One region of the Desulfosporosinus sp. BICA1-9 genome, then DNA from elsewhere that is predicted to be linked to it. Evidence: riboswitches for the same ligand, from Rfam matches in the RefSeq annotation. Region 1 holds a riboswitch; the other holds the start of a gene.
What was found. Region 1 has a riboswitch for glycine ahead of glyA (serine hydroxymethyltransferase). Riboswitches for the same ligand answer to the same signal wherever they lie in the genome.
Positions count from the first base shown of each region.

Region 2: another riboswitch for glycine. It lies ahead of gcvT (glycine cleavage system aminomethyltransferase GcvT); the one in region 1 lies ahead of glyA (serine hydroxymethyltransferase).

Region 1 covers NZ_JUEE01000044.1:46,491-57,400, forward strand. The annotation lists gene JL57_RS05665 (methyl-accepting chemotaxis protein) at 22-828, shown strand; gene JL57_RS05670 (PucR family transcriptional regulator) at 912-2,534, shown strand; glycine riboswitch at 2,925-3,020, shown strand; gene glyA (serine hydroxymethyltransferase) at 3,161-4,393, shown strand; gene sdaAB (L-serine ammonia-lyase, iron-sulfur-dependent subunit beta) at 4,429-5,088, shown strand; gene sdaAA (L-serine ammonia-lyase, iron-sulfur-dependent, subunit alpha) at 5,108-6,001, shown strand; gene gcvT (glycine cleavage system aminomethyltransferase GcvT) at 6,034-7,128, shown strand; gene gcvH (glycine cleavage system protein GcvH) at 7,196-7,582, shown strand; gene gcvPA (aminomethyl-transferring glycine dehydrogenase subunit GcvPA) at 7,584-8,924, shown strand; gene gcvPB (aminomethyl-transferring glycine dehydrogenase subunit GcvPB) at 8,921-10,378, shown strand; gene lpdA (dihydrolipoyl dehydrogenase) at 10,402-10,910, shown strand, end outside.
Region 2 covers NZ_JUEE01000244.1:42,529-53,438, reverse strand. The annotation lists gene JL57_RS30140 (2-phosphosulfolactate phosphatase) at 1-565, opposite strand, end outside; gene JL57_RS30135 (biotin/lipoate A/B protein ligase family protein) at 701-1,513, opposite strand; gene JL57_RS30130 (radical SAM protein) at 1,516-2,496, opposite strand; gene JL57_RS30125 (radical SAM protein) at 2,493-3,383, opposite strand; gene gcvPB (aminomethyl-transferring glycine dehydrogenase subunit GcvPB) at 3,453-4,913, opposite strand; gene gcvPA (aminomethyl-transferring glycine dehydrogenase subunit GcvPA) at 4,910-6,250, opposite strand; gene gcvH (glycine cleavage system protein GcvH) at 6,252-6,638, opposite strand; gene gcvT (glycine cleavage system aminomethyltransferase GcvT) at 6,733-7,830, opposite strand; glycine riboswitch at 8,117-8,224, opposite strand; gene ileS (isoleucine--tRNA ligase) at 8,304-10,910, opposite strand, start outside.

The DNA.
Region 1 (10,910 bases):
AGAATGATTGGAGGAACGTCGATGAAACTTGAATCGATGTTAGATGTTGCTACCGAAATGCAGCTTCTTTACGATGATGAAGTCGCTGTAAGTGTTCTTGACACCGAAAAAGTTCTCGCATGGTATCCAACCCCAAGCTTAAACCTTCGAGTAAGTGTGGGTGACCTGTTGCCCAAAGGGGGTGTGGCAGAAGAATCCATTTTAAAAGGCAAACGAGTCATAAAGCGTGTTCCAAAAGAAGTATTGGGTACTCCATATATTGGAATTGCACTTCCAATCCGTGAAAATAGCCAAATTGTAGGCTCAATTGTAGTCACCATCTCAACTGCAAAGTACGATGCTTTAACCATTACAGGACAAGAAATTCTTGCAGCAGTCGAGGAACTCTCAGCTTCAGCCGAAAGCATGTCCTCCGGTTCCGAGGAGCTTGCTGCCACAGTTAGAAGCATGAATGAAGAAACTGTTAAAGTCTTTGCGGAAGTTGAGCACACAAATACAGTGACTGATAAAATACGGAAGATTTCTATTCAAAGTAACATTCTTGGCCTAAATGCTTCAATCGAGGCTGCTCGAGCCGGCGAACAGGGAAGAGGTTTTGCGGTTGTTGCTAACGAGGTTCGAAAACTGGCTGAGTCGACTAAGGATTCTACGCAGGAAATCGAACATGACCTACGAGAAGTAAAAGATTCAGTATATAAGCTTGTTGAGGCGGTTGAACAACTTGAAGTTGTAACCGATGCTCAGGCCATTGCCTCGCAAGAATTGACTCAGGCCCTGGGGCAAATTGCACGAATGGCAGAACAACTGGTTAACATGGGGAAAAGTTAGCTTCTTTTCCTTCTCCGCTTCTGAGACACATTTATCACAGTTAATGATTAATTAAATATCCATAGTAGAGAGTAGGTGAGAACATGGGTATATCTCTTAGAGAAATTTTAAAATCACAGTTCTTCAAAGACTTTAAGGTAATTGCAGGTCATGGAGGCTTAGATAAACAGATACAGGGCTTAGCGATACTAGACGCTCCGGATGGATTTAACTGGACAAAGGGTAGAGAACTGGTCATATCTTCGGGTTATATATTTCAACAAAATCCAGGATTGTTTGAGGACTACATAAAGACAGACAAATTTAAGGAAACGTCAGGACTAGGAATAAAGCTAAGATTCCTAAAAAACATCCCAGACCATATAATAGCAGCCTTTGATGATTATGATATACCCCTCATCATTATTCCGCCAGATCCTTCATGGATGGGTATGATGAATCAGCTAAATGTACTTGTAATGAACAAAAACATAAGGCAATTTAACATTGGCAATATAAATCCGAGGAGCTTTTCCGATTTATCCTATCAAGTCAGAAAGATAAAGAAAATACTGTCTCAGATAGAAAAAGAAATGAAGTTTCCGGCCATGCTCTATGATTTATCAAGTGAAAAGGCATATTATAGCTCTCCTGCATTTTTAAGGCTAGCCGGTGACCTAAAAATAGAAGATTTTTGGAGTCCTTCATTCCATTTCACCGAAGAAATACTATGTGACAACCTTAAAATGATTAGATATAAGTTCCATGATGATAAGTACGACAAACCTTATAGTTGGATTACTGTACCTATTGCGGTTGGAGACAAGAGCAAGGCTTACTTTGTAGTGGTTGAAGCTACAGGGCTTATAGACTATTATGATCAATTCGCTTTACGCATTGGATTTTTATTACTTCAATCCTTATATGAGCAAATACTAGTTGCTCAGAGCATTGGGGACGTAGGTTTTGAAAAATTTGTGACAGAAGTTATATCAGGGAGCTTGTCAAATAATGAAATTTTAGCTAAAAGTGCCATTGACTTTGGTATAGATATAAACGTGAACTATCATTTACTTTTAATGAAGCAAATAAACAAAGAGGTTATTCTATCAAGCTACAAGGACGTGATTAAGGATACTGTCAATAAAAGTATTAGTCAGGTGAGAGCTAGAATGGCTATAATCGATGAAAGCAGCTGTGTTTTTCTATTTCCAATCAATGATAGAATTTCAGCTGGAAAAAGCTTGGAGTTAATCAGGAAAGCTTCTAAGGAAATACAGAAAAGTTTAGAAAATATAATAAAGAATATAAGGCTAGTGTTTGGTATCTCGGATATTAGCGATACAATATTTGAAATAAAGAGAAACTATTCTAGATGTGTACAGACTATAAGAATTGGTAGACTTTTATATCCACATGAGGATTACCTCACTTACTCGGGGCTAGGAGTTTTTGCTTGGATAGACATCAAGGAAGATGAGCTAGAAATAATGCTAAAGGACATAAATAATTTAATTAAAAAGGATGACCATAGGGAGTTAGTAGGAACATTGAAAACCTATCTGGATTGCAAAATGAACTATAGTCTTACAGCAAAGCAACTTTTCATACACATTAATACTGTTCGAAAGAGAATAGACGATATAAATAATTTGATTAACTTCAACCTAGAGAACCCTATGAATAGATTGAAGCTGGAAATTTTACTTAAGCTGTTGAGTTTTTAAATAATCAAAAAATTAAGCACAAATAAATTAGTTTTAAGCAGGATCCTCAAGTACAGGCCGACTTCAGTCTAAGTACGGTAACTATTAGAAGAATAGAAAAATATTCACTGATTTCATAAAATAATGAAAGTTTTTACGTTGAATGTCATAAGTAAACACAATAAAATTATGTCATAGAGAAAGACTTAGTTCAGATGGAAGTCTTAACTCCATCATAGCTGATCAGTTAGAGTTTTCTCAAGTAGGGAAATAGAACTAATATAATACGACCGGATGAAGACGATAGGAGAGTTCCCCACGTTGTTTAACTTGAGCTGGGGACGCCGAAGGCATAAGGGACTTCTTTAGACTGAAGAAGTGCTGAAGATCTCAGGCAAATGTACTTTCGGCGGACGGGATTCTGGAGAGTGCCTGCCAAAGGCGGGCCACCAAAGGAGCAACTTGACTTTCAAGTAAACTCTCAGGTAAAAGGACAGAAGTATGGCAGCTAACTATGCTGTTGTATGCTTCTGTCTTTTTATTATAGTCAATTTTCAAGGAGGAATGCCATGACAAAATTAATCGAACCTGATCCTGAATGTAAATCCTATTCCCTTTGACCTGCATAGCACAAGGAGGAAAAGAAATTGACTAAATTAATTAACCACGATCCCGAGGTAGCCAGGGCTATTGAACTTGAACTTAATCGACAAAATGAAAAGATTGAACTCATTGCCTCGGAAAATTTCGTTTCTCCGATGGTAATGGAGGCTCAAGGAAGCGTTTTAACGAACAAATACGCCGAGGGTTATCCGGGTAAACGTTATTATGGTGGGTGTGAATATGTAGACATTGTGGAAAGCATCGCCATTGAGCGGGCAAAAGCATTATTTGATGCCGAACATGTAAATGTTCAACCTCACTCGGGTGCTCAGGCCAATACTGCGGTATATTTTGCTGTTCTTAAACCCGGAGACAAGGTAATGGGACTTAATCTTTCCCATGGTGGACATCTGACCCACGGCAGTCCGGTAAATATTTCCGGTACTTATTTTCAATTTGATTCGTATGGAGTCGAAGTGGAAACCCAAACTTTGGATTATGATAAAATTGCCCAACGGGCCAAAGAATATCAACCGAAAATGATTGTAGCTGGAATGAGCGCTTACCCCAGGGCTTTGGATTTCAAAAGGTTTAAAGAAATTGCCGACGAAGTTGACGCATTGTTGATGGTTGATATGGCTCACATTGCGGGATTAGTGGCTACTGGTTTGCATGTCAATCCAGTTCCATATGCAGATTTTGTTACCAGCACTACTCATAAAACCTTAAGAGGACCCCGAGGTGGAATAATCATGTGCAAGGAGGAATATGCCAAAGCTATTGATAAATCCGTTTTCCCGGGAATCCAGGGAGGGCCGCTGATGCATGTGATAGCAGCTAAAGCAGTAGCATTGGGAGAAGCGTTAAAACCTGAATTTACGGAATACCAAAAACAGGTCATTAATAATGCCGCTTTCTTGGCTAATTCCCTACGGGAACGTGGTTTCCATCTGGTTTCTGGTGGAACAGATACCCATTTAATGCTGGTGGATCTGCGCAATAGACAGCTAACTGGTCAGGAAGGTGAGCATAGATTAGACGAGATTGGAATCACTGTAAACAAGAATACTATTCCCTTCGATCCGCAGAGTCCTTTTGTTACCAGTGGTTTGCGCATCGGTACTCCTGCAGCAACTACTAGAGGGTTTAAGGAACCGGAAATGCACGCTATTGCTGAGATTGTTGACGTAGCTTTATCCGAGGATTTTGTAACTAACAAAGAAATATTAAAACATACGGTTAAAGATATTTGTGCTAAATATCCCTTATACCGTTAATGGATTATCATAGTCTTGGTCTGGAGGGGTATCTGATGAACGTATTTGACATCCTGGGTCCAGTGATGATAGGGCCATCCAGTTCCCATACCGCGGGTGCTGTCAGGATTGGAAAAATTGCCAGAATCGTATTAGGAGAGCAGATCGTAAAAGCGGATGTATACCTGCACGGTTCCTTCGCCGAAACATACTTGGGCCACGGTACGGACCGCGCTATCGTCGGGGGCTTGTTGGGCTTCTCTACCGATGATGAACGAATCAGGGAAGCTGTAGCTATTGCGGCCAAAGTAGGCATCCAGGTAACTTTTCATAAATCGAATTTAGGGGAGGTTCACCCCAATACTGCTAAGATTATTTCCAGCGGTGTTTCGGGAAAACCAATTTCTGTGGTAGCTTCTTCTGTCGGCGGCGGCAATATCAAGGTAATTAACGTATTGGGTTTCTCAGTTAATTTTAGTGGACAATTTCACACCCTGATTATTCCTCATCTTGATCGGCCGGGTACTGTCGGAGCGGTTGTTGGAGTTTTGGCCGGAAAGGGTATTAACATAGCCCAAATGTACGTTACCCGAGAACGACTTGGTTTACAAGCTATGATGGTTATTGAAACGGATGAGGAGTGCGACCGGGAAACGATGGAGACTTTAAATACAATATCAACCCTATTATCTGTGACCTTAGTTAAACCTCTTTAATTGGAAAGCGAGGGCAAAAATGATCTCCTATACGAGTATTCAAGAGTTAATCGAAAAGTCTACCTTAGAAGGTAAACGTTTGTCTGCGATAATTTTGGAGGATCAAGCTGAGGTTTTAGGTCAGTCCCAAACGGAATTGTACCGAAAGATGCAGGAACGGTTAGGGGTAATGAGGGAGTCCTTAGGAAAAGGACTGAGTCAAATTAACAAGTCGTTTAGCGGCATGGTAGGCGGGGATTCCCAACTACTTCAGGAGGCAATGGCAAAAAGTAAACTCTTAGGTGGGCAAGTATTAGATGGGGCAATACTGAAGGCAATAGCTATAGCCGAGGTCAATGCTGCCATGGGTCGTATTGTAGCGGCTCCGACGGCTGGTTCTTGCGGCATATTACCAGGAGTTTTGTTAACGGTCGCCGAAAAACTAAATTCTTCTGAAGAAGACCTCGTTAATGCGCTTTTTACAGCGTCTGGAGTGGGCATAGTTATAGCCAAAAATGCAGGGATTTCCGGTGCTGCCGGGGGGTGCCAAGCGGAATGCGGCAGCGCTTCAGGAATGGCTGCTGCTGCAGTGGTGGAAATGGCCGGGGGCACACCTGAACAATGCGGTCACGCCTGTGCCATCGCTCTGAAGAACATTTTAGGGCTTGTCTGTGATCCGGTTGCTGGTTTGGTAGAAGTCCCTTGTGTGAAAAGAAATGCAGCAGGTGCTGCTAATGCACTCGTAGCTATTGACTTGGCGCTTGCCGGTATTAAAAGTGTAATCCCAGTTGATGAAGTAATACTAGCCATGTACCAAATTGGGCAATCGATGCCCGTTACCCTAAAGGAGACAGCCCTAGGGGGATTAGCAGTTACACCCACCGGTTGTCGATTGGCAAAGGAACTTGAGGATCGACGAAACGACACCGCTTGATAAAGATTACAGAATTTTTAGGAGGTGCAATCTTGACAACACTAAGAACACCCTTGTATGAAGCCCATGTCCAAGCAAATGCTAAGATTATTGACTTTGGCGGCTGGGAAATGCCTGTGCAGTATGCCGGGGTCATCGAAGAACACAATACAGTGAGGTCAAAGGTCGGCCTTTTCGATGTTTCCCATATGGGTGAAATTGATGTTACAGGGAAAGATGCGCTTGCTTTCGTTCAAAACCTCATTACAAATGACGTAACCCAAATTCAGGATGGACAGATTCTTTATTCTCCTATGTGCTATCCGAATGGTGGAATCGTCGATGATCTTTTAGTCTATCGTTATAGAGCAGAGCATTTCTATATTGTAGTTAACGCTTCAAATACGGATAAAGACTATGCTTGGATGCTGGAACAAATACAAGGCTATTCAGTCCAGGTGGAGAATGTATCAGACCAAGTCGCGCAACTGGCGTTACAAGGCCCCTTTGCTGAACAAATTCTGCAAAAGTTAACACCCATCGATCTAAAGGAGATTAAATACTATTGGTTTATGCATGGGGAAGTGAACGGAGTACCCTGCCTTGTTTCTCGTACAGGTTATACTGGTGAAGACGGTTTCGAGATCTATATCGCACCAGATAAAGCATCCGATCTTTGGCGCAAGATTCTTGAAGTCGGCGCTCCCGAAGGCGTTCAACCCATTGGACTCGGGGCTCGTGATACCCTTCGTTTTGAAGCACGGTTACCGCTTTACGGTAACGAGTTAGGACCTGAAATCTCCCCCTTAGAAGTAGGAATTGGTATTTTCGTAAAGCTTAACAAAGAGAATTTCATTGGTAAAGAAGCGCTGGTCCAACAAAAGGAAAAAGGCATTCCCCGTAAGCTTGTAGGCCTTGAAATGATCGAACGTGGGATTGCTCGTTCCCATTATCTGCTACAGAAAGATGGAGATGAAGTGGGTTTCATAACCTCAGGTTCTTTCTCGCCAACCTTAAACAAAAATATTGCCCTTGGCTTGATTCGTGCAGACCTAGCTGAGATAGGGGCAACTCTGGATGTTATCATTCGGAACAAACCCGTAATAGCTCAAATTATCCCTTCGCTATTCTATAAGAGAGCCAAGTAACTCCAATTGAATTAGAATCTAAATATTATGAAATTTAAACAATAAATACAATTAGGGGGAATTATTCATGAATCCAACCGATATCAAATATAGCAAAACCCACGAGTGGGCAAAGGCTGAAGGAAATATTATTACATCCGGAATTACTGATCATGCTCAAACAAGTTTAGGAGATGTTGTCTTTGTCGAACTGCCAGAAATCAGGGCAACAGTAAGCGCTGGTGAAGCGTATGGTACAATTGAGTCTGTTAAAGCGGTCTCTGATGTTGTTGCAGCAGTCAGCGGAAAAGTCATTGAAATCAATGAGGCTGTAATCGATGCTCCGGATACGTTGAATAATGATCCCTATGGTGAGGGCTGGTTAATCAAAATTGAAGCAGAAGATCTTTCCGAATTGGAATCCATGATGAGCGTCTCCGAATATGAAACCTTTGTGGCCGAGGAGGAGCATTAAAATGAACTATGTACCCAATACGGCTAGCCAACAGGAACAGTTATTGGCCCGCATCGGTGTCAATGATATAGAAGAACTGTTTCAAGATGTGCCAGAGAGTGTACGTTTGTACCGCCCTCTTAATATTCAAGGTGGAATGTCCGAACAGGAATTGGTCAAACATGTCAAAGCCTTGGCTGCAAAGAACAGCAGTTTAGAGCAGTACACCTCCTTTTTGGGTGCAGGTGCTTATGAGCACTACATTCCGTCATTTGTCGATCAATTACTCCTTCGTCAGGAATTTTATACGGCCTATACTCCATACCAGCCGGAAATCAGTCAAGGAACTCTTCAGGCGATCTATGAGTATCAAAGCTTGGTTTGTGAATTGACAGGTATGGATGCATCGAATGCTTCAATGTATGACGGGGCGACGGCAATGGCTGAAGCAGCTTTGATGAGTTGCGATGCAACTCGCCGCGACAAAGTTCTTGTTGCGAAGACTGTTCATCCGGAGTATAGAGAGGTCTTACAGACCTATCTCGAACCTCGTGGTGTCAAGATCGAAGATATCGAGTACTCTGATGGCGTCATCGATTATGACGCTTTGGGTAATACTCTTAATAAAGAAATTGCCTGCGTTATCATCCAATATCCAAACTTTTTCGGAAGTGTTGAAGACTATGTACGGATAGCTGATATGGCACATTCTTTGGGCGCGCTCTTAGTCTTCGTCACGAATCCGGTAGCTCTGGGATTGTTGAAATCTCCAGGGGAATTGGGTGCTGACATTGTAGTAGGCGAAGGACAAGTTTTTGGTAATCCCCTAAATTACGGTGGTCCCAATCTCGGGTTTCTGGCTTGTCGTGAGAAATTTACCCGACGTATGCCGGGACGGATCGTTGGAGCAACTACTGATCATAACGGCAAGACCGGGTATGTTTTGACCCTCCAGGCACGTGAACAACATATCAGACGTGAGAAAGCCTCTTCCAATATTTGTTCAAATGAAGCACTTTGTGCTTTAGCCTTTACAATGCATCTCAGTGCTCTTGGCAAACAAGGAATTCATGATTTGGCTCATCTGAATGTGCAGAAAGCACATTACGCTGCTCGGCAAATCGCTGCTATACAGGGTATGAGCCTGGCCTTTACCAGCTCTTTCTTTCATGAATTCGTGATACAAACCACAGAATCACCAGCCAGAATCAACGAGGAGCTGTTAAAGAACAACATTATCGGTGGGCTTGACCTATCACGATTCTATCCCGAACTGGATCATCATCTCCTGTTTTGTGTTACTGAAACAAAGAGCAAAGAAGATATCGACAGGCTTGTCACCGTACTGGAGGGGATCAAATGAAAATGGAACCACTAATTTTCGAGCAAAGTGCAGAAGGCCGTTGTGCCATGAGCCTACCTGTTTGTGATGTACCTGAAGTTGATTTGGATACCATTTTACCGTCACAACTACTGAGAGACAGTAAACCAGAGCTGCCACAGCTGGCAGAAGTTGACCTTGTCAGACATTTTACACGGTTATCATCCTTCAACCACGGTGTGGATACCGGTTTTTATCCGCTGGGATCTTGCACAATGAAGTATAATCCCAAAGTTAATGAAAGCCTTGCTCGTTTAAGTGATTTTACCGATATTCATCCTTATCAGCCAGAGCAATTGACTCAAGGTTCCTTACAATTGATGTATGAGCTGCAACAGGACCTCTGTGAAATCACGGGGATGGATGCCTTCACTCTGCAGCCGGCTGCCGGTGCTCATGGTGAAATGACCGGTATTTTAATGATTAAAGCCTACCACGAGTCCCGTCAGGATACAAAGCGTACCAAAATCATTGTTCCTGATGCTGCACACGGTACGAACCCTGCTACCGCTTCGATGGCTGGATTTAATATTATCCAGGTTCCATCTAATGAACGCGGGGGAGTAGATATCGAGGCTCTGCGTAAGGTAGCCAACGAAGAAGTCGCAGGATTAATGCTGACCAATCCGAATACACTGGGTTTATTTGATGAAAATATCCTTGAGATTGCCGAAATCATCCACTCTGTCGGCGGATTACTTTATTATGATGGAGCGAATACGAACGCCATCATGGGTATTACCCGTCCTGGAGATATGGGTTTTGATGCTGTTCATATCAATTTGCATAAGACGTTTTCAACTCCTCATGGCGGTGGCGGTCCTGGTGCTGGTCCCGTCGGGGTTAAAGAATTTTTAGAGCCTTTCTTACCCAAACCAGTAGTGGAGAAACGCGAAGACAGAACATTTACCTTAAACTATAACCCGCCACAATCAATAGGGCGTGTAAAAACGTTTTATTCGAATTTTTCAGTTCTTGTTAAAGCGTATGCCTATATTCGTGGCCTTGGCGGAGAAGGTTTGAAAAATGCTACCCAAAATGCAGTACTCAATGCAAATTATCTGATGAGCATACTCAAGGAGCATTATTATCTCCCCTATGATCGGACGTGCAAACATGAGTTTGTCATAACCTCTAAAAATCTTACACAATATGGTATCCATACCTTAGATATAGCTAAACGCCTGCTTGATTACGGTTATCATCCGCCGACAATTTATTTTCCGTTAGTCGTTGAAGAAGCGATGATGATCGAGCCAACCGAAAGTGAAAGTCTGGAGACCCTCGATCAATTTGTTGAAGTCATGATCAAAATAGCGGAGGAAGCGAAAAGGGATTCAGAGCTGGTTAAAACCGCCCCTCACAATACTCTGATAACACGTTTGGATGAAACAGCAGCTGCCCGGAAGCCGAACCTTCGTTGGAAGAAAGAATAGGTTTTATTTGGGAGGGAAAAATCGTGGAGCATTATCAGGTGGGTATTCTTGGAGGAGGACCAGGAGGTTATGTATGCGCTCTAAGAGCAGCGCAGCTGGGATTAAGCGTTGTTCTTGTTGAAGGCGACCGCTTGGGCGGAACCTGTCTGAACAGAGGGTGTATTCCAACTAAAGCCTTAGTAAAATCTGCTGATCTTTGGAGAGAACTACAGCATGCAGAGGAATTTGGAATCCAGGCAGGAGAAAATTCTTTTGATTTTGCAAAGATGATCGAACGCAAAGATCGCGTAGTCAATACTCTGGTTTCTGGAGTCGAGCAACTTTTTAAAGCCGCCAAGATTCAAGTGATCAAAGGATGGGGCGAAATTACCGAAGCTGGCAGGATTAACGTCGAAACAGAATCCGGCAAGGTCAGTCTTGAAGTTGAAAATCTGGTTATTGCGACCGGATCCACACCATTCCGTATCCCGATCCCTGGCGTGAACCTTGACGGGGTTATGACCAGTGATAATATTTTAGATGAGAAAACATT
Region 2 (10,910 bases), on a different contig from region 1:
GATATAACATACGCGCCGCTTCACCCAAATCATTGAGAATTACATTTGATCCCAAGGCATCAATGAACATTCCCGCACAAAGTATGTCCGGAAGATCAAACCGTTCTTCCGTACCTGCACAAATCACAACAATCCCTTGAAGTTTATCATTTCTTTCAAATTCCCGTAAAATCGCCAAAACTATACTCTGCATATTTACAAAAGAAGCCATCCAGATCATGGGCGCAGCGATTGAATCTCGTATTGCACGAGTACCGTTCGTGGTTGTCATTATGACTCTTCTGCCCCCCACTTTTTCCGGAACATAGTCAAAGGGTGAATTACCTAGATCAAACCCTTCAATAATCAGCGAATCACGTTCCCCTCCCAATAATGATCCGGGGAGTGTTAAGCGTTTTTCCAAAGCCTCTTCCGAAGTAAGCACTGGTACAATTGCTTGGCATCCATTAGCTAAAGCAGTTACAATAGTGCTTGTTGCCCTTAAAACATCAATCACGATTACTAATTTGTCCTCCAAATAGGGTATCCGTGGAGAACCGGCACTCGGTAAGACTTCAATCTGCATGCGATCACCCCCATTCAAAAAATTGTGAATTACAGCACAATTCTGGACTTGCTAATGTCACTATCATCCAATTTTCTATATTCAACTTTTTTGTCGTAAATCCTGCAAGTTGTTCGAAAAATCGCGAACTACTTTTTAGCGCTTTTTTGTCCAAGCCTCTGAACTATATTTAGGGAGCATTTCTTCCATTAAGATCTTTTCTTGATCTGTTAATTGACTCCTCAAAAGTTCGATCCCCATAATATCACGAAATCCGGAACAAATTTCATATTCTAACTCTTCACGCCCAATGGGTTGAGTCCATACTTCATCCAAAGCACACGCTTTAGCTTTAAACCCTGTCAGTAATCTCTGACCCACCCCCTCACTAGGAAACTTGAGCAATCGAAAGAGGCGCTCTGCATCAAAATGGAGAAGGATTGACCCATGCTGCAAAAGCACCCCCTCTTTCCGCACCTGAGCACTGCCGACAAGTTTGCGACCATCGACCACTAATTCATACCAAGAAGGAGACTCGAAACACACAGCAGAGCGTTCCCGTTGTTTTACCTCACTGGCAACCATTTCTGCCTCAACCCCTAAGGTTCGAAATCCTTTTAGCAAGGCCTGACTAATTCTCAGGTAGGATTGAACCACTGTCCCCGCAACATTAGGGTTATCCTCTGGGGCAATAACGCTATAAGTTAGTTCATATTCGTGCAAGACTGCTCTGCCACCTGTTGGACGACGAACTATATCGATTCCTTCAACCTGGCAGGCCTCTTCATTCACCTCTTTATGGTAACTTTGGGCATACCCCAAAGAAAGTGTCGCTGGATTCCACCCGTAAAAGCGGAGCACAGGTTGAGGATCTTCCGAATGGGCCATGGAGAGTAAGAGCGCCTCATCAATAGCCATATTCTCAGCACCAGAGTACACTGCATAAGGAAAATATCGCCAAGTTGCCATAATTACTCCTTTCTCCTCCCCACATTCTGATCCACATTCGTTCTCAAATATCCCCAAGCTATTTCAACTTCATCCCGGATCAAAGCCCGAGGATAATTATAAAGTTCTTCGCCAGGCTTTTCATTATAATATGGACGGTTACAACCCTTGCAACCAGAGGTTTGAAAGGGCTCTCCACCCCTCGTTTTTTGGAGTTCATCAATACTGAGGTTAAAATCAAGGACCTTACCTTCTCCAAAATGAAATTGATCTACCCGGGCCAAACCCTGCCGAATTAGATCGTGGGCAACCTGTATCCGACGATAATGCGCCATTTCTGGTGGTTTAATCCCCTCCAATCGTGTCCCTTTGACTGGCGTGAAAGCAAAGAGCGCAACAGTAATTCCTCGATCGTACAGGGTTTGAAGACAGCGAACCATCTCTTCTTCATTTTCTCCAAGACCTACAATCAAGTGTGTCGCTAGATGCCCGGGGAACCTTTCTGCTGCTTCACTGAGTAATGTAAAGCGTTCAACCCACGATCCATCTTTAGTTTGAGCATATATTTCTGCTGTCGCAGCGTCTAAGGCAATGCTAATATGATCAACGCCGAGGTCCAATAGTTCTTGCACTTCTTCAAGGGTTCGCGGTCCAGCCGACACACATATAGGTAGGTCCGAATGATTTCTTACCACTTTCACCCATTGCTTGGTTTCCTCCAAAGCGACCTTGTCTTGAACCACTTGAAAACAAACCCTCTGTAAGACCGTTTGGGCCTCGGGAAAAGCCAACCCTTTAACAACCTCTTGCCCTGCAAATTTTGGCCAACTAACTCGTGAAAGGAGATCAGCACGAGCGCTGCTATTACGGGCCTGAGCACAAAAAGCGCAGTCAAATCGACAACGTTCACCAACCATCAGGTAAGCGGTTGTGGGCAAAGCATCCGCTTTAACCTTCTTTAGACCTAACACATTTGCCGTACCTATAGAACAACGGATTGTCATAGTGCACAACACTCCTCTCCTCGGATTACTCGTAACCCCAATTCATTGGCGATACGACGTGCAGCCGGTGTCGGCATAACTAGTCGGTTTAACCCTAAAGAAACTGCTGCTTCATCTAATTTTTGGCGATATCCACCTTTGGGACGCATACAACCTAAGGCTAAGGGCAAGTCTGGAAAACGCAATCTCGCCTTGGCTAAGAAACGAATAACCTCCTCCACAGACAGGGGCTGACGTGAGGCATAGCGAGTTCCAGGCGTTGGAATAAAAACATTAAAAACTAATCCACTGAGACCTAGTTCTTGGAGGGTATCTAAAGCCCTTTCCTCTCCCCCCCACTCTCCCCCTCTCAGGCCAAGCGTTAAATGGGGAATTACACGGACGACTTCTCGAAGTTCAAGGTAAACACGGCGGTAATCTTCCGGACCCTGCTGGAGCCCGTAAACCTCCTGAATCGTTGCGCGGTCGGCAACAAAATCAAACGAGACAACGTCAGCTAAATCTTTTAGCAAAGCGATTTCCTTTTTTTCCAGTAATCCAACATGAAAATTCAAACGCACGTCCTGTTTCAACTTATGAAGAAACTCAAGATGTTTAGCAAAGGGTACCTTCCCTTCGTCAGTACACCCTCCACTAACAAGGGCACTTCGAAAAGGGTAGTTCGAAGTGCATGATTCATCCTGGATCTGAACATCTCCAACGTTCCGCATTCCTTTAAGGTAGTGCCCCCCACAGTGTGCACAATTCAAAGCACAGGACTGACCGGTAAGTGTGATGCTCTCCGTTTGAGAAGGAAAGTCAAACCATATTTCATCGGCAAAATGCTTCTTCCGCACTTCCCAAGCGCGTTGAACCAAGGCCTGAGTCTCTAATTCTATAGTTTCCATCTCTTTCTCCTTCTCGCTACTTTTAGAAAAAGCCGCCCTAAAATTAGAGCGGCTTTTAGTTATGAGGTTTTACTTTTTCTGCCAACGCAAGTTTGGCTTCCGCACCGCACCTACTTCATCTAAGCGCGTTACTAACGTCGTATAAGGTGCATTCTTAACAAGATCTGGAGTGCTAGAGGCTTCCTCTGCGATCTTGATCAGTACGCTGGCAAATTCGTCCAGTGTTTCAATGCTCTCTGTCTCCGTAGGCTCAATCATCATAGCCTCCTCAACAATGATCGGGAAATAGATGGTCGGAGGATGATAGCCATAATCTAATAAGCGCTTGGCAATATCTAACGTATGCACCCCAGTCGCTTTAAGGTTTTTCGGGGTAATAATAAATTCATGTTGACAAACTCTATCAAAAGGCAGGTAATAATGCTCTTTTAGAATGCTCATGAGATAGTTGGCATTCAAAACTGCATTTTCTGAGGCTGTATGCAACCCTTTGCCACCAAGGCTACGTATATAAGCATACGCCCTAACCAATATCGAGAAATTCGAGTAAAATGAGCGAACCCGTCCGATGGAAAGAGGCCTATTACTTTCCAGGGTAAATGTTCCATCCTCTCTGCGAACCACCACTGGCTTGGGCAGAAACGGCGCCAAAAACTTCTTAACCCCTACTGGACCAGAACCTGGTCCTCCACCACCGTGAGGGGTAGAGAAGGTTTTGTGCAGATTGAGATGGATCACATCAAAACCCATATCTCCAGGACGGGTAATACCCATAATCGCGTTGGTATTAGCTCCATCATAATATAATAAACCACCTGCGTCATGAACCAATTGCGTAATTTTCAAAATATTTTCATCAAAGAGTCCCAATGTATTAGGATTTGTCAACATTAGAGCAGCAACTTCATCATTAAGGACTTTCTTTAAAGCCTCCAGGTCAACTCCACCACGTTCGCTGGAAGGGATCTGGATAATCTCATATCCAGCCATGGCTGCTGTCGCTGGATTCGTTCCATGAGCAGAATCTGGGACAATCACTTTTTTGCGTTTCTGATCTCCACGCTGGTCATGATAAGCTTTGATGATTAATATCCCGGTCATTTCCCCATGGGCCCCAGCAGCAGGCTGGAGAGTAAACTCATCCATTCCTGTCAATTCACCGAGGTCTTCTTGAAGTTCCGCCATCAGCTGTAAAGCCCCTTGCGTCATGGCTTCTGGCTGATAAGGGTGAAGGGCCGTAAAGCCGGGCAGACGAGCCAACATTTCGTTCACTTTCGGGTTATATTTCATAGTGCATGATCCTAAAGGATAAAACCCGGTGTCCACACCATGATTGAACGTCGAAAGGTGAGTAAAGTGGCGGACCACGTCTATTTCGGAGAGTTCTGGGAGTTCCGGCTGCTGTTGCCGTAATAAAGAGTTAGGTATCAGGGTTTCGACTGGAACTTCAGGTACATCACATGAAGGTAAACTGACCGCACTTCGCCCATGAGCACTGAGGTCAAAAATTAATGGTTCTAACTCTTTCATTGGATTTCCCCCAATCTGGCCACGAGCCGGTCAATATCTGCTTTACTCTTAGTTTCAGTTACACAGAATAGCAGGTGACGATCTAATTCCGGATAGAATCGAGCCAGCTCCAGTCCGCCAATAATCTGATCTTTCAAAAGCATAGCATTGACTCGCGCAGGTTCAACCGTCGTCTCAATCACAAATTCATGGAAGAACGGACCTGAAAAAGCCAGCTTCATTCCTGGAATTTTAGCAATCTCTTGCGCTGCATAATGGGCATTCTGCAAATTCAAATTGGCTAATTCCTTAAGTCCGGTCTTACCGAGGGCACTTAAATGCATGGTAAAAGCTAAGGCGCAAAGGGCCTCATTAGAACAAATATTAGAAGTCGCCTTTTCACGACGAATATGCTGTTCGCGAGCCTGCAGAGTTAGAACAAATCCTCTTTTGCCGTTTTTATCGGTTGTTATACCAACAATTCGTCCTGGCATCCGCCGTACAAATTTATCCCGGCAAGCCAAAAAACCTAGATATGGACCTCCGTAATTGAGAGGGTTCCCAAAAGGCTGCCCTTCCCCAACCACAATATCCGCCCCACATTCGCCCGGAGATTTAAGCAGACCTAAGGAAACTGGATTGACTGACATAGCCACTAAAGCCCCTTTGGCATGGGCAAGCTGTACGATCTCCTCCGCTTTTTCAATGCCGCCAAAGAAATTTGGATTTTGAACCAGCACACCGGCTATATCTTCTTGAAGGGCAGCCTCCAGAGCTGCTCGGTCAGTCTCACCATTCTTAAAAGGGATTTCTACCAGTTCCACGCCCCGTGGGCGTAGATAAGTTTTGAGTACCTCTCGATACTCAGGATGCACGGTTTGAAGCACAAGTACTTTGTCCCTTCGTGTCGCATCACAGGACATGATAGCGGCTTCCGCTAAAGCGGTCGCCCCATCATACATAGAGGCGTTGGCCACATCCATTCCCGTTAGTTCACACACTAAGGTCTGATATTCATAAATTGCCTGCAGAGTCCCTTGACTAATCTCGGGCTGATAGGGAGTATAGGCTGTATAAAATTCAGAACGCAATAATAACTGGTCAATAAAACTCGGGATATAATGCTCGTAAGCCCCAGCTCCCAAGTAAGAACTGAACTCTTCCACAGTTTTATTTTGATTAGCCAATCCTTTAACGTGTTTGACTAAATCTTGCTCTGACATCCCTCCACGAATAGCCAGAGGGCGTTGTAAGCGAACTTCTTTAGGAATATCCTCAAAGAGTTCCTCGACTGACTTAACCCCAATACGGGCTAAGAGGCGCGCCTTTTGACTGTCCGTATTCGGTACAAAGTTCATTCTAATGTTCCTCCTGTGCTAAAAACGTCTCGTATTCCTCAGCAGACATCATGCTGTCTAGAGCAGATAAATCATCGGCTTCGACTTTAATCAACCAACCCTCACCATACGGATCACTATTTAACAGTTCAGGGGTATCCATAACCAAGGTGTTGACTCCAACGACTTTCCCGCTTACTGAGGCAGTAATATCGGAAACTGCTTTGACCGATTCTACCGTACCATAGGACTTTCCTACAGTGACCGTCGAGCCTTCATCTGGAAGCTCAACAAACACGACATCTCCCAGACTTTCCTGTGCATGGTCCGTGATTCCAAAGGTCACAACATTCCCTTCCACTCTGGCATATTCATGGTCTTTGTTATACTTTAATTCAACTGGATTCATACGATCATCCTCCTCAAATTTTGGTTATCTTACCCTAAGGTTAAATAAACATCCGTTCGTCCCTATGCTCACTTCAGGAGCTTTCGTGCATCGATTATTTGCCACGTTTATAAAACAAGGAAGGAATAATCTTTGCCTGCACAGCCTTTCCTCGAATCATAACGTCTAAAGTTTCACCTAGAACGGCCAGATCTGTACGAACCAGACCCAAAGCTATATTTTTATTAAGAGTTGGAGAAAATGAACCTGAGGTGACAAAGCCAATTTCTTGACCATTCTTTTGAAGTGGATAATGCGAACGGGCAATTCCTCGCTCAATCATTTCTAGGCCAACAAGCTTGCGCGGAACTCCATTTTCCTTTTGAGCAAGGAGCACCTCGCGGCCAATAAACGTTGCTTTATCTAGTTTGACGAAAATACCAAGACCTGCTTCTAGCGGGGTTATCTCAGCTCCTAATTCATTGCCATATAACGGGAGTCGAGCTTCGAAGCGCAGTGTGTCACGGGCTCCCAATCCAATCGGTTGTACCCCTTCAGCAGCGCCAGTTTCTAAGATTTTCCGCCATAATTGACGACTATATTCTGGTGCAACATAGATTTCAAATCCATCTTCTCCAGTATAGCCTGTGCGAGAAATAAGACAGGGTGCCCCATCAACTTCTTCATGAAGGAAGGTATAATATCTAATCTGCGCTAAATCAGCCTTGGTAATACGTTGCAAAATCGTTTCTGCTAAAGGTCCTTGCAAGGCGAGTTGCGCATATTGTTCAGAAACGTTCTCAACGACAACCTCAAATTTTTCGGCTTGTTCCCTAATCCAGGCAAAATCCTTATCCGCATTTGAAGCATTGACGACTAGAAAAAAGCGCTCCAGATTATAGCGATAAACGAGCAAATCGTCTACAATGCCGCCGTTTTGGTAACACATTGGGGAATAAAGAATTTTCCCATCTTCAAGCTTACTGGCGTCATTAGTAATCAACATTTGAACAAATGCCAGTGCCTCTTTGCCTCGAACATCAATCTCTCCCATATGTGAGACATCAAAGAGACCCGCCTTTGTCCGCACTGCATGGTGTTCTTCTATCACACCTGCATACTGGACAGGCATTTCCCATCCGCCAAAGTCGATCAGTTTGGCCTTCCCTGCCGTATGTTCCTCATAAAGTGGGGTACGTTTTACTTCAACCATGTAGAACACCTCCTCCTTCTTTGATCAGTTAGATTTTTTAAAAACTGTGACGCTTTCTGGTACCGACAGACCGTCGGAATCATCGCTCTGAAAGCTCATTAGCATTTGCTATCTCTCATATTGTGTCACTTAGTAACTGATATCACCCATGAAAATGATACCAAAAACTCCATAAAAAAGGACAGAGGAAGTGCGTATCGCACTTCCTCTGTCCTTTAAACCTGAGAGATTCGCCGTTTCCAGCTTCCCCTTTGGTGTTCTCTTTATGAGAAACTCTCCAGAGTCCCGTCAACTAGCAGTACTTTTGCCTGAGAGTTTGCTCCTTAAAAAAGCGATTTTTAAGGGATTTCTCCTTCGGCGCCTGGATTTATCAGATCTCTCCCGCTAGTCTCATTCGGTTATTAAACTTATTATTCAATATAATATGCTATTTCGCCCATTATGTCTACTGGGATTTTATTACTGAAAGGAATTTAAAGACTTTTGACCACCGTACTACAACGCGGGCAAATGGTCGGATGATCAGAATCCTTTCCGACTTCCTCATGGAACATCCAGCAACGCTCACATTTTTCCCCGTTAGCCGGTTGCACCAAAATCCCTAAACCCTCGTGAACTTCTGCTAGTTGTACGTTTTCCGGTCTATTTTCCTGGGGTTTATGCACCGTTAAACCCGAAACAATGAAAATTTCCGCAAGATTAGGAACTTGCTGTAGGAAACCATACTGTTCCTCCGTCGGATAAAGGTCCACCTGAGCGGTTAATGGGTGATTGATCAGTTTTTCTTGACGCGCCATTTCCAAGGCTTTAGAGACGTCGGTCCGCAAGGCTAAGATTTGATCCCAAGTATCCACCATAGTAACGTTCATCCACTCAGCATTCACTTTCGGCATTTCTGCCATTTGGATATTTTCCAAGGTCTTTTCTCCAGGAATATATGGCCAGATTTCTTCCGTTATAAACGACAAAACCGGCGCTAAGAGACGAACCAGAGAATCCAGCACTTCAAATAGTACTGTCTGTGCGGAACGGCGAAGAAGGGATGTTTTTCCTTCGACATAGAGTCTATCTTTAACAATGTCCAAGTAAATGGCACTTAATTCAACCGTGCAGAAATTATGAATGGTATGGTAGACCCAGTGAAATTCATAGGTTTCATAACCCTGAAGTACGCGTTCAACCACTTTAGAGAGCTTAAGCAGAGCCCAACGGTCAAGTTCCTGAAGTTCCTGATAGGAAACTTTATCCTTCGCAGGATCAAAGTCATTGAGATTGCTCAATAAGAAACGAAGGGTGTTACGAATCTTCCTATAGGCTTCGGACATTTGCTTCATAATCCTAGGAGAAGCCGCGACATCATTCTTATAATCGACTGAACTAACCCATAACCGTAAAATATCAGCACCTAATTCTTGGACGACCTTAAGCGGGTCTACACCGTTGCCCAGTGATTTAGACATCTTACGCCCTTGCTCATCGACAACAAAGCCATGTGTCAGTACGTTGCGGTAAGGTGCCTGACCGAAAGCCGCCACTGCCGTAGATAATGAGGAATTGAACCAGCCCCGATGCTGATCCGAACCTTCTAAATAAAGATCCGCTGGCCAAGCTAGGTGATCCCGTTGTTTTAAGACCCCAGCATGACTCGTGCCGGAATCAAACCAGACGTCCATAATATCGGTCTCTTTGCGAAATTTAGTTCCACCACAATCACAGGTAAACCCATCCGGTAACAGTTCCGTAGCAGAATGTGCAAACCAAGCGTCTGACCCTTCTTGACGGAATATCTTCTGCAGAAAGGAGATCGTTTGGTTATTGACGACCACCTTTCCACAATCCTCACAATAGAAGATGGGAATTGGAACTCCCCAAGTCCTTTGCCGAGAAATACACCAATCTCCACGATCGGCAATCATGTTAAAGATTCGATCCTTACCCCAAGCAGGAATCCAGCGCACCTTCTCGATCTCATCTAACGTTGCTTGCCTAAATCCATCGATAGATGCAAACCATTGTTCCGTCGCTCGGAAAATAATCGGGCTCTTGCAACGCCAACAGTGAGGGTAACTATGTTCGATCGTCTCCTCAATGACGAGGTTATCCGTAGTCTTGAGATCTTCCACAATGACTGGATTGGCTTTGCCAGTTTTTTGACCAGCATAGACCCCGGCTTCCGAAGTGAATTTCCCTTGATGGTCAACTGGACATAAGACGGGTAATCCATATTTCTTACCCACCAGAAAGTCATCTTCTCCATGACCTGGCGCAGTATGAACACATCCTGTTCCAGCTTCTAAGGTCACATGTTCCCCGCAAATCAACACAGAGTCACGATCGATCAAGGGGTTTCTGCAAATAACACCCTCAAGTTCTTTGCCAGAGAGGGTCTGCTCGACTGGAAGTTCCATCTTCCACAGAGAACGCAAGGAGTCCAGCATACCCTCAGCAACGATCCAATGTTCTTGCTGTGCGGAGACAACCGCATAGGTTAACTCTGGATGAACGCTGATCGCCAGATTTGCTGGAAGTGTCCAAGGGGTCGTGGTCCAAATTACGACATACGAATTTTCCTGATTAAGGACACCTAACCCATCTCGTACAGCAAATTTGACATAAATAGCAGTAGCCGGCTTATCGGCATACTCGATTTCCGCTTCAGCCAGAGCTGTTTCACAGGAAGGACACCAGTAAACTGGCTTTAAACCTTTGTAAATGTACCCTTTATGGGTCATGTCTCCAAAGACTCCGATTTGAGCAGCCTCATACTCCTTTTGTAAGGTGAGGTAAGGATTTTCCCAATCTCCTCGTACTCCCAGTCGCTTAAACTGTTCGCGCTGAATCCCTACATATTTTTCGGCATAGTCCTTACAGTTCTTACGAAATTCTAACACAGAGACAGCGTGACGATTCACGCCCAGTTTCTTGATCACTTGTTGTTCGATCGGAAGACCATGGGTATCCCAGCCGGGAACATAGGGGGCATCAAAACCCATCATCGTCTTATATTTGACAACGATATCTTTCAATACCTTGTTGATCGCATGTCCAAGATGAATATCCCCATTAGCATAAGGCGGACC